Ruficoccus amylovorans: one gene and its partner. The main gene of each other region encodes a partner of the protein of the gene in region 2 in a complex. Links are inferred from orthologs where the notes say so. Each region holds a gene or a part of one and is shown on either strand. Other genes may lie near its edges.

The links. Proteins that work in one complex are often made in the same cells at the same time.
Region 1: the proteins of meaB (region 2) and scpA are in contact, whole or in part, in a crystal structure (PDB 8DPB), measured with the Methylorubrum extorquens proteins. The link is inferred for Ruficoccus amylovorans from one-to-one orthologs. Residues at the interface, in SOR26638.1 of Methylorubrum extorquens: Arg20, Ala21, Ala24, Arg25, Thr28, Ser32, Arg33, Arg34, His37, Thr98, Gly99, Gly100, Ser101, Ile102, Leu103, Lys106, Thr107, Ala110, Ala113, Ile114, Asp115, Arg116, Ala118, Phe119, Ile120, Arg121, Pro122, Pro124; in SOR27001.1 of Methylorubrum extorquens: Glu577, Glu578, Asn579, Asp580, Gly581, Arg582, Arg583, Arg585, His596, Ala604, Ser605, Ala608, Asp609, Gly611, Phe612, Asp613, Val614, Asp615, Ile616, Gly617, Pro618, Leu619, Glu625, Arg628, Gln629, Val631, Glu632, Asn633, Asp634, Glu661.

What each region holds. Positions count from the first base shown.
Region 1 is NZ_JACHVB010000012.1:190,412-193,695, forward strand. What follows is about bases 149-3,137. They hold scpA (methylmalonyl-CoA mutase), read right to left. Parts: upstream 2,744-3,137; coding sequence 554-2,743; downstream 149-553. Other genes in these bases: H5P28_RS01845 (pyruvate carboxylase subunit B), read left to right, coding at 149-272; H5P28_RS01855 (methylmalonyl-CoA mutase family protein), read right to left, coding at 2,798-3,137. Also shown: more of H5P28_RS01845, read left to right, coding at 1-148; more of H5P28_RS01855, read right to left, coding at 3,138-3,284. UniProt on the Escherichia coli protein: Catalyzes the interconversion of succinyl-CoA and methylmalonyl-CoA. Could be part of a pathway that converts succinate to propionate.
Region 2 is NZ_JACHVB010000023.1:21,591-24,747, reverse strand. Bases 48-2,909 are described here. They hold meaB (methylmalonyl Co-A mutase-associated GTPase MeaB), read left to right. Parts: upstream 48-839; coding sequence 840-1,979; downstream 1,980-2,909. Other genes in these bases: H5P28_RS09395 (efflux transporter outer membrane subunit), read right to left, coding at 2,123-2,909; H5P28_RS09405 (alpha-L-rhamnosidase-related protein), read left to right, coding at 48-704. Also shown: more of H5P28_RS09405, read left to right, coding at 1-47; more of H5P28_RS09395, read right to left, coding at 2,910-3,157. UniProt on the Escherichia coli protein: Binds and hydrolyzes GTP. Likely functions as a G-protein chaperone that assists AdoCbl cofactor delivery to the methylmalonyl-CoA mutase (MCM) ScpA and reactivation of the enzyme during catalysis.

The sequences.
Region 1 (3,284 bases), on a different replicon or contig from region 2:
GCCTGCCCTCCGACGACGAGCATTGCGTGATCTACGCCATGTTCCCGGCGCAGTTGGAAAAGCACTACGCTCCGAAAGCGGCTCCCGCCCCGCAAGCCCCGGCTGCGCAGGTGGCCCCTGCCGTACCGGCTCCCGCTGCCGAGGCGCGCAACGTCGTTCATCTGGGCCATACCGCCCCGGCGGAGTATGCTTCCGCCCCCGGCCGCGTTACCCGGCTAAATCTGAAGATCGAAGGCGTCGAGCACAACGTTTCCATTGAGGAACTTGCCTGAGCGCGGTCGCTTCGCTGATCGTTTTTTATCAAAAAGCCCGGCGCGTTGCATGCCGGGCTTTTTTTTGTTTTGGGGGAGGGGAAGTGACTGGGGCTGCTCGCCCCAGACCCCCGCTTAAGGCGAAGCCTTAAGAATCCGAGATGCCGTCTGGCATCTCCTTGTGCCTTTCTTTGCGTCCTTCCCGCTCTTCCTGTTAAACAAAAAAACGGGCGCTCCGCAGTGGAGCGCCCGTTGTAAACTGTGTTTGACTTAAGAGCGGATCAATCGCTTGACCGGTCGGCTCAGTCTTCGGCGGCCTGCTGTTCGAGGAGGAGTTCGAGCATCTTCTTGGCGCTCTCGGGGATGATCGTCCCCGGCCCGAAGATGGCGCTCGCTCCGTTCGAGAGCAGGAAGTCGTAGTCCTGAGCCGGGATGACGCCGCCACAGACGATGAGGATGTCCTCACGACCGAGCTTCTTGAGTTCGGCTGCGAGGGCGGGCAGCAGGGTCTTGTGACCGGCGGCCAGCGAACTCATCCCGATCAGGTGAACGTCGTTTTCGACGGCCTGGCGGGCGGTTTCCTCGGGGGTCTGGAAGAGCGGGCCGATGTCCACGTCGAAGCCCATGTCGGCGTAGGCGGTGGAGACCACCTTGGCGCCGCGGTCGTGGCCGTCCTGGCCCATCTTGGCGATCATGATACGCGGGCGGCGGCCTTCCTTCTCCTCGAAGGTGGCGATCATCTTCTTGATTTCTTCCATCGTCTTGCTGTCTGAGCCGAACTCCTTGGCGTACACCCCGGAGATCGAGCGGATTTGCGCCTTGTAGCGCCCGAAGGGCTTTTCCATGGCGTCGGAGATTTCACCCAGCGAAGCGCGGACCTTGGCGGCCTCGACGGCGAGGGCGAGCAGGTTGCCCTGTTTGTCTCCGGCGGCCACCTGGGTGATTTCTTCCAGAATGGCACGGCAGGCCGACTCGTCGCGCTCGGCGCGGAGCTTTTCCAGACGCTTGATCTGGGAAAGGCGCACGGCGGTGTTGTCGATGTCGAGGATGTCGAGCGGGTCTTCCTTGTCCAGGCGGTACTTGTTGAGGCCGACGATGGTCTCCTGCGAGGAGTCGATACGGGCCTGACGGCGCGCGGCGGCTTCCTCAATGCGGAGCTTGGGCAGCCCGGCCTCGATGGCCTTGGTCATGCCGCCGTGGGCTTCGCACTCCTGGATGTGGCCCCAGGCTTTTTTCATCAGCTCGTTGGTCAGCGCCTCGACGTAGTAGGAGCCGCCCCACGGGTCGATCACCTTGCAGATGCCGGTCTCTTCCTGGAGATAGATCTGCGTGTTACGCGCGATGCGGGCGGAGAAGTCCGTCGGCAGGGCGATAGCTTCATCGAGCGCGTTCGTGTGCAGGCTCTGGGTGTGGCCGCAGGCCGAAGCCATCGCCTCGACACAGGTGCGCACGACGTTGTTGAAGGGGTCCTGCTCGGTCAGCGACCAGCCGGAGGTCTGCGAGTGCGTGCGCAGGGCGAGGCTTTTCTCGCTCTTCGGGTTGAACTGCTTGACGATCTTCGACCAGAGCACGCGGGCGGCGCGCATCTTGGCCACTTCCATGAAGTAGTTCTTGCCGATGGCCCAGAAGAACGACAGGCGCGGGGCGAACGCGTCCACGTCCAGCCCGGCCTTGACCCCGGTGCGCAGGTACTCCAGGCCGTCGGCGAGGGTGTAGCCCATCTCCAGGTCCGCCGTGGCACCCGCCTCCTGCATGTGGTAGCCGGAGATCGAGATGCTGTTGAACTTGGGCATGTTCTGCGAAGTGTAGGCGAAGATGTCGCCAATGATTCGCATCGAGGGCTCGGGCGGGTAGATGTAGGTGTTGCGCACCATGAACTCCTTCAGAATGTCGTTCTGAATGGTTCCCGCGAGTTCTTCGAGCTTCGCGCCCTGTTCGAGGGCGGCCACGATGTAGAAGGCCAGGATCGGGATGACCGCGCCGTTCATGGTCATCGAGACCGAGACCTTGTCGAGCGGGATCTTGTCGAAGAGGACCTTCATATCGAGGATGGAGTCGATGGCGACCCCGGCCTTGCCCACGTCACCGACCACGCGCGGGTGGTCCGAGTCGTAACCGCGGTGCGTGGCCAGGTCAAAGGCCACCGAAAGGCCCTTTTGCCCGGCCGCGAGGTTGCGGCGATAGAAGGCGTTCGATTCCTCGGCGGTGGAGAACCCGGCGTACTGGCGGATGGTCCAGGGGCGAAAGACGTACATCGTCGCGTACGGTCCGCGCAGGAAGGGGGGCAGCCCGGCGGTGTAGCCGAGGTGCTCCATGCCCGCGAGGTCTTCCTTGGTGTAGAGCGGCTTGACCGGGATCTGCTCCATGGTCTCCGTTACCCAGTGGGCGACGGTCTTGCCGGTTTTTTCGGCGACGCGTTTTTCCCACTGTTCACGGCTGATCGGCTCCGTGACCGGTGAATAGTCAATGCTGGTAAAGTCTGGTGTTTTCATGCCTGAATTTCGTTGTGTCTTCAACTCTCATGCGAATGGCCAAAGTGCCGCGCTTTACATCACGCCGATGGCTTCGAGGTACTTCTTGTTGATGTCGTACACGTTGGAGCGGATGGAGATGAAGTCGTCCAGTCCGGCCTCGGTGTAGGCGGGGCCATTCTCGCCGGGGTCGCCCGCGAGGATGATCTTGATACCGGGGGCCTCGGCCTTGAGGGCCTTGCAGAAGGCCGGGACGAACTCCACGTAGGCGTCGTCGGTGCCGCAGATGACGGTCAACTCCGAGCCGGAAGCCTTGACCCCGGCCACGGCGGCCTCGACGCTGTCGAAGCCGTCGGCGGCCACGATGTCGAATCCGCCCACCTCGAAGAAGCCGCGTGTGAAGTCGGCGCGGGCCTTGTGCTTGCGCAGCGGCCCCATCGTGGTGAGGAACATCTTTGGTCCGTGCCCTTTGGCCTGGGTGTAGGCGTCGGCGGCGTCGCGCATTTCCTCGAAAATCTGCGCGCCGCGCACGGAGGGCAGGGCGGTGACGGAGGGGACTTCG
Region 2 (3,157 bases):
TGGTCGGGGACCGCAAACAGGCTGCCGCCAGCCGCAAGTGGGCCACGACTCTCCGAGCGGACCTGCGCAAGCTGATCGCACGCGACGGGCTCATGCGCGATGGCTATGACGAGCGGGGCAAGATCGACTCGCATACCTCAGTCCACGCGCAGACCCTTGCCCTCATCACCGGGCTTTCTCCAGACACTGAGCAGGCCATGCTGGAAAAGCGGCTCTTGCCCTACCTGAGAGGTAAACTCAAGACCGACATCCAGCCCTCGGCCTACTGGATTACTTACATCTTCAGCACCCTGGCCGAGCGCGGCTACGGCGCAGACGTGCTGGAGGACATCCGCCGCCGCTGGACGCCGATGGCCGCCCACGGCACAACGTGGGAAAACTTCAGCCCGGTGCAGGGAGAGGAGAGCTTCTCCCATGCCTGGTCGGCCCACCCGTTGTTTCACCTCATGCAGATCCTCGGCGGGGTGCGCCAGAGCGGCCCGGCCTGGGAACGCATCACCTGCGAGCCGGTTTTTGTGGGCGATTCGGCCGAGATTAGTATTCCCAGCCCCAAGGGTGATATTGTCTCCAGGTGGGCGCGCGGAGCAGATGGCGTTGTCAGGGGCGAACTGGTTCTCCCGCACGGGGTCAAGGGCACGTTGACCCTGCCCGGCGCGAAACCGGTTCCTGTGAGCGGTCGCCACACGTATAAGCTGGAGCGATAGCCTTTATCAGGCGTGTCTGTCCCGCTTGCCGATGGGCGGACGGCGGCCCCGCGGAGGCTCCGCCGGGGCCGTCCGGCGCGGGCGGGCGCGAATTGCGTTTGACGCCGTGCGGGCCTCCTTAACAATGCCAGTCACATGGCCCAGGAAAAGCAACGACCGGAGTGGGTGCCCGCAGGCGCCGACGAGCAGACTTTTACGACCGAAGTGATGAAGGGTGTCCAGGGCGGCCACGACGGCATGCCCGGCCAGAGCGTACACCACACGGAGTTACGTTCCCCGCTCAAGAAGCGCCGCATCCTGAGCGCGGAGGACTACATCGAAGGCATCCGGCAGAAAAACCGCACCATCCTGGCCCGCGCCATCACCCTGATCGAGAGTAACGCCCCCGCCCATCAGGAGATGGCCCAGACGGTCCTCAACGCCCTCATGCCCGAGTCCGGCCAAGCCGCCCGCATCGGCATCACCGGTGTGCCGGGGGTGGGGAAGAGCACCTTTATCGAAGCCTTCGGCATGATGCTCTGCGAGATGGGCAAAAAGGTTGCCGTCCTTGCGGTGGACCCGAGCAGCACCGTCAGCGGCGGCAGCGTGCTGGGCGACAAGACGCGCATGGAACTGCTCTCCCGGCGGCAGGATGCCTTTATCCGGCCTTCACCCTCCGGCGGCACGCTCGGGGGCGTTGCCCGCAAAAGCCGTGAGACGATGGTCTTGTGCGAGGCAGCGGGCTTCGACGTGATCCTGGTGGAGACGGTCGGTGTCGGCCAGAGCGAAGTCACCGTGCGCTCGATGGTGGACTTTTTCCTCCTGCTCATGCTTTCGGGGCAGGGCGATGAACTGCAGGGGATCAAAAAGGGCGTGGTTGAGCTGTCGGACGCGATCTTTGTCAACAAGGCCGACGGCGACAATGTGGACCGCGCCAAGGCCAAACGCTCCGAATTGCACAGTGTGCTGCGCTACCTCCAGCCCACGACCGAGGGCTGGAAGCCGACGGCGGGCATCTGCTCGGCCCAGACCGGGTTCGGGATCGACGAGGTGTGGGCCACGATTGAGCGTTTTTACACAGCGACCCGCGAGAGCGGCTTTTTTGAAAAACGCCGCCAGCGGCAGGAAATCGAGTGGATGCACGCGCTTATCGAAGAGGGGCTCAAGTCCCGCTTCTTCCGCGATCCGCTGGTCCGGGAACGCCTGCCGCAGATGGAGGCCGAGATCCGCGCCGGGCAGACCAGCGTGGGCGCTTCAGTCGAACAGCTTCTGCACCAGTACTTCCGCAAGGGCTGACGGTTGCCGTTTTTTTCGAGGGAACGAAGTTCCGTCTCAAACGTTTTTTGGGGAGAGCGTGAGAGGGTGTTTTTTCAAAAAAAACCTTCTCGCATAACGCTCAAAGCTACTCTTTCGATGCGGGACCGTCCGCCTGCGGGGGATTACTTTGCGTCCTTTTCCGAAGAATCCGTCAGCGCGGAAATCGGGTTGGCGTAGTGCAGTTCGATGTCGTCCATGCTCTCACCCGTGGGCATGCCGAAGTCACCTCCGAGCACGAGGTGGAGCTTGACCCGGTTCAGGCACTCAAGGGTCCGCACGGAGAGCAGGTCCAGCTTGGCCTGGCTCAGGTTGACCTGGAGCGTGGAAACCTGGTAAAGTCCGGTCTGGCCGATCTCGTAGCGGGTTTGCGCAAGGTTCAGGTTGCGGTTGGTGTCGCTGACAACCTGCTGGAGCAACTGGTTCCGTTGTTGAAGTGTTTGGAGGGTGTTGAGCGTGGTCTCGACCTCTTCAAAGGCGTTCAGCACAGCGGTGGCGTAGTCGGCCATCGCCTCGCGCTGCTGCGCGGTGGCCACGTCCTGGCGGGCTTCGAGTTCGCCGCCCATGTAGATGGGGGCGACGAGGTTGGCCCCGACGTTGATGAGCGGGTCGGAGATGTTCTGGAGCTGGTAAAAATTACTGGAGAGCGAGGCGACGGCGGCGGTCAGGTTGAGCTTGGGCAGGCGGGCGGCGCGGGCCGAACCGACGAGGTTAAACTGAGCGGCGACTTCGCGCTCGGCGGCGAGGATGTCCGGCCGGCGGTCCAGCAACTCGGCAGGGAGGCCGGCGGGGATCGGTTCGAGTTCGTCCGGCAGTTCCGGGCTGATCTCAAGCGCGGCCGCCGGGTAGTGGCCGATGAGGATTTCCAGCGAGCGCAGGGCGGAGTTGTAGGCCAGGCGGGCCTGCTCCTGCTCGTCGCGGAAGAGGTTGATGTTGGCCTGGGCGGTCAGGTAGTCCTGTTCGCTGCCCGCGCCGACTTCCCAGCGGGTCTTGGCGATGCCGACGATTTCCTCGTTGGTGCGGATCATCTCGTCAAGGATGTCGATTTGCTGACGGGCTTCCTTGGCCAGAAACCAGCCGGTGGCCACCTCGGCCACGAGCGATTGCCGGGCGTAGGCGAAGTCGTACTGGGCGGAGACGTACTGCTCCATGGCGGAGCG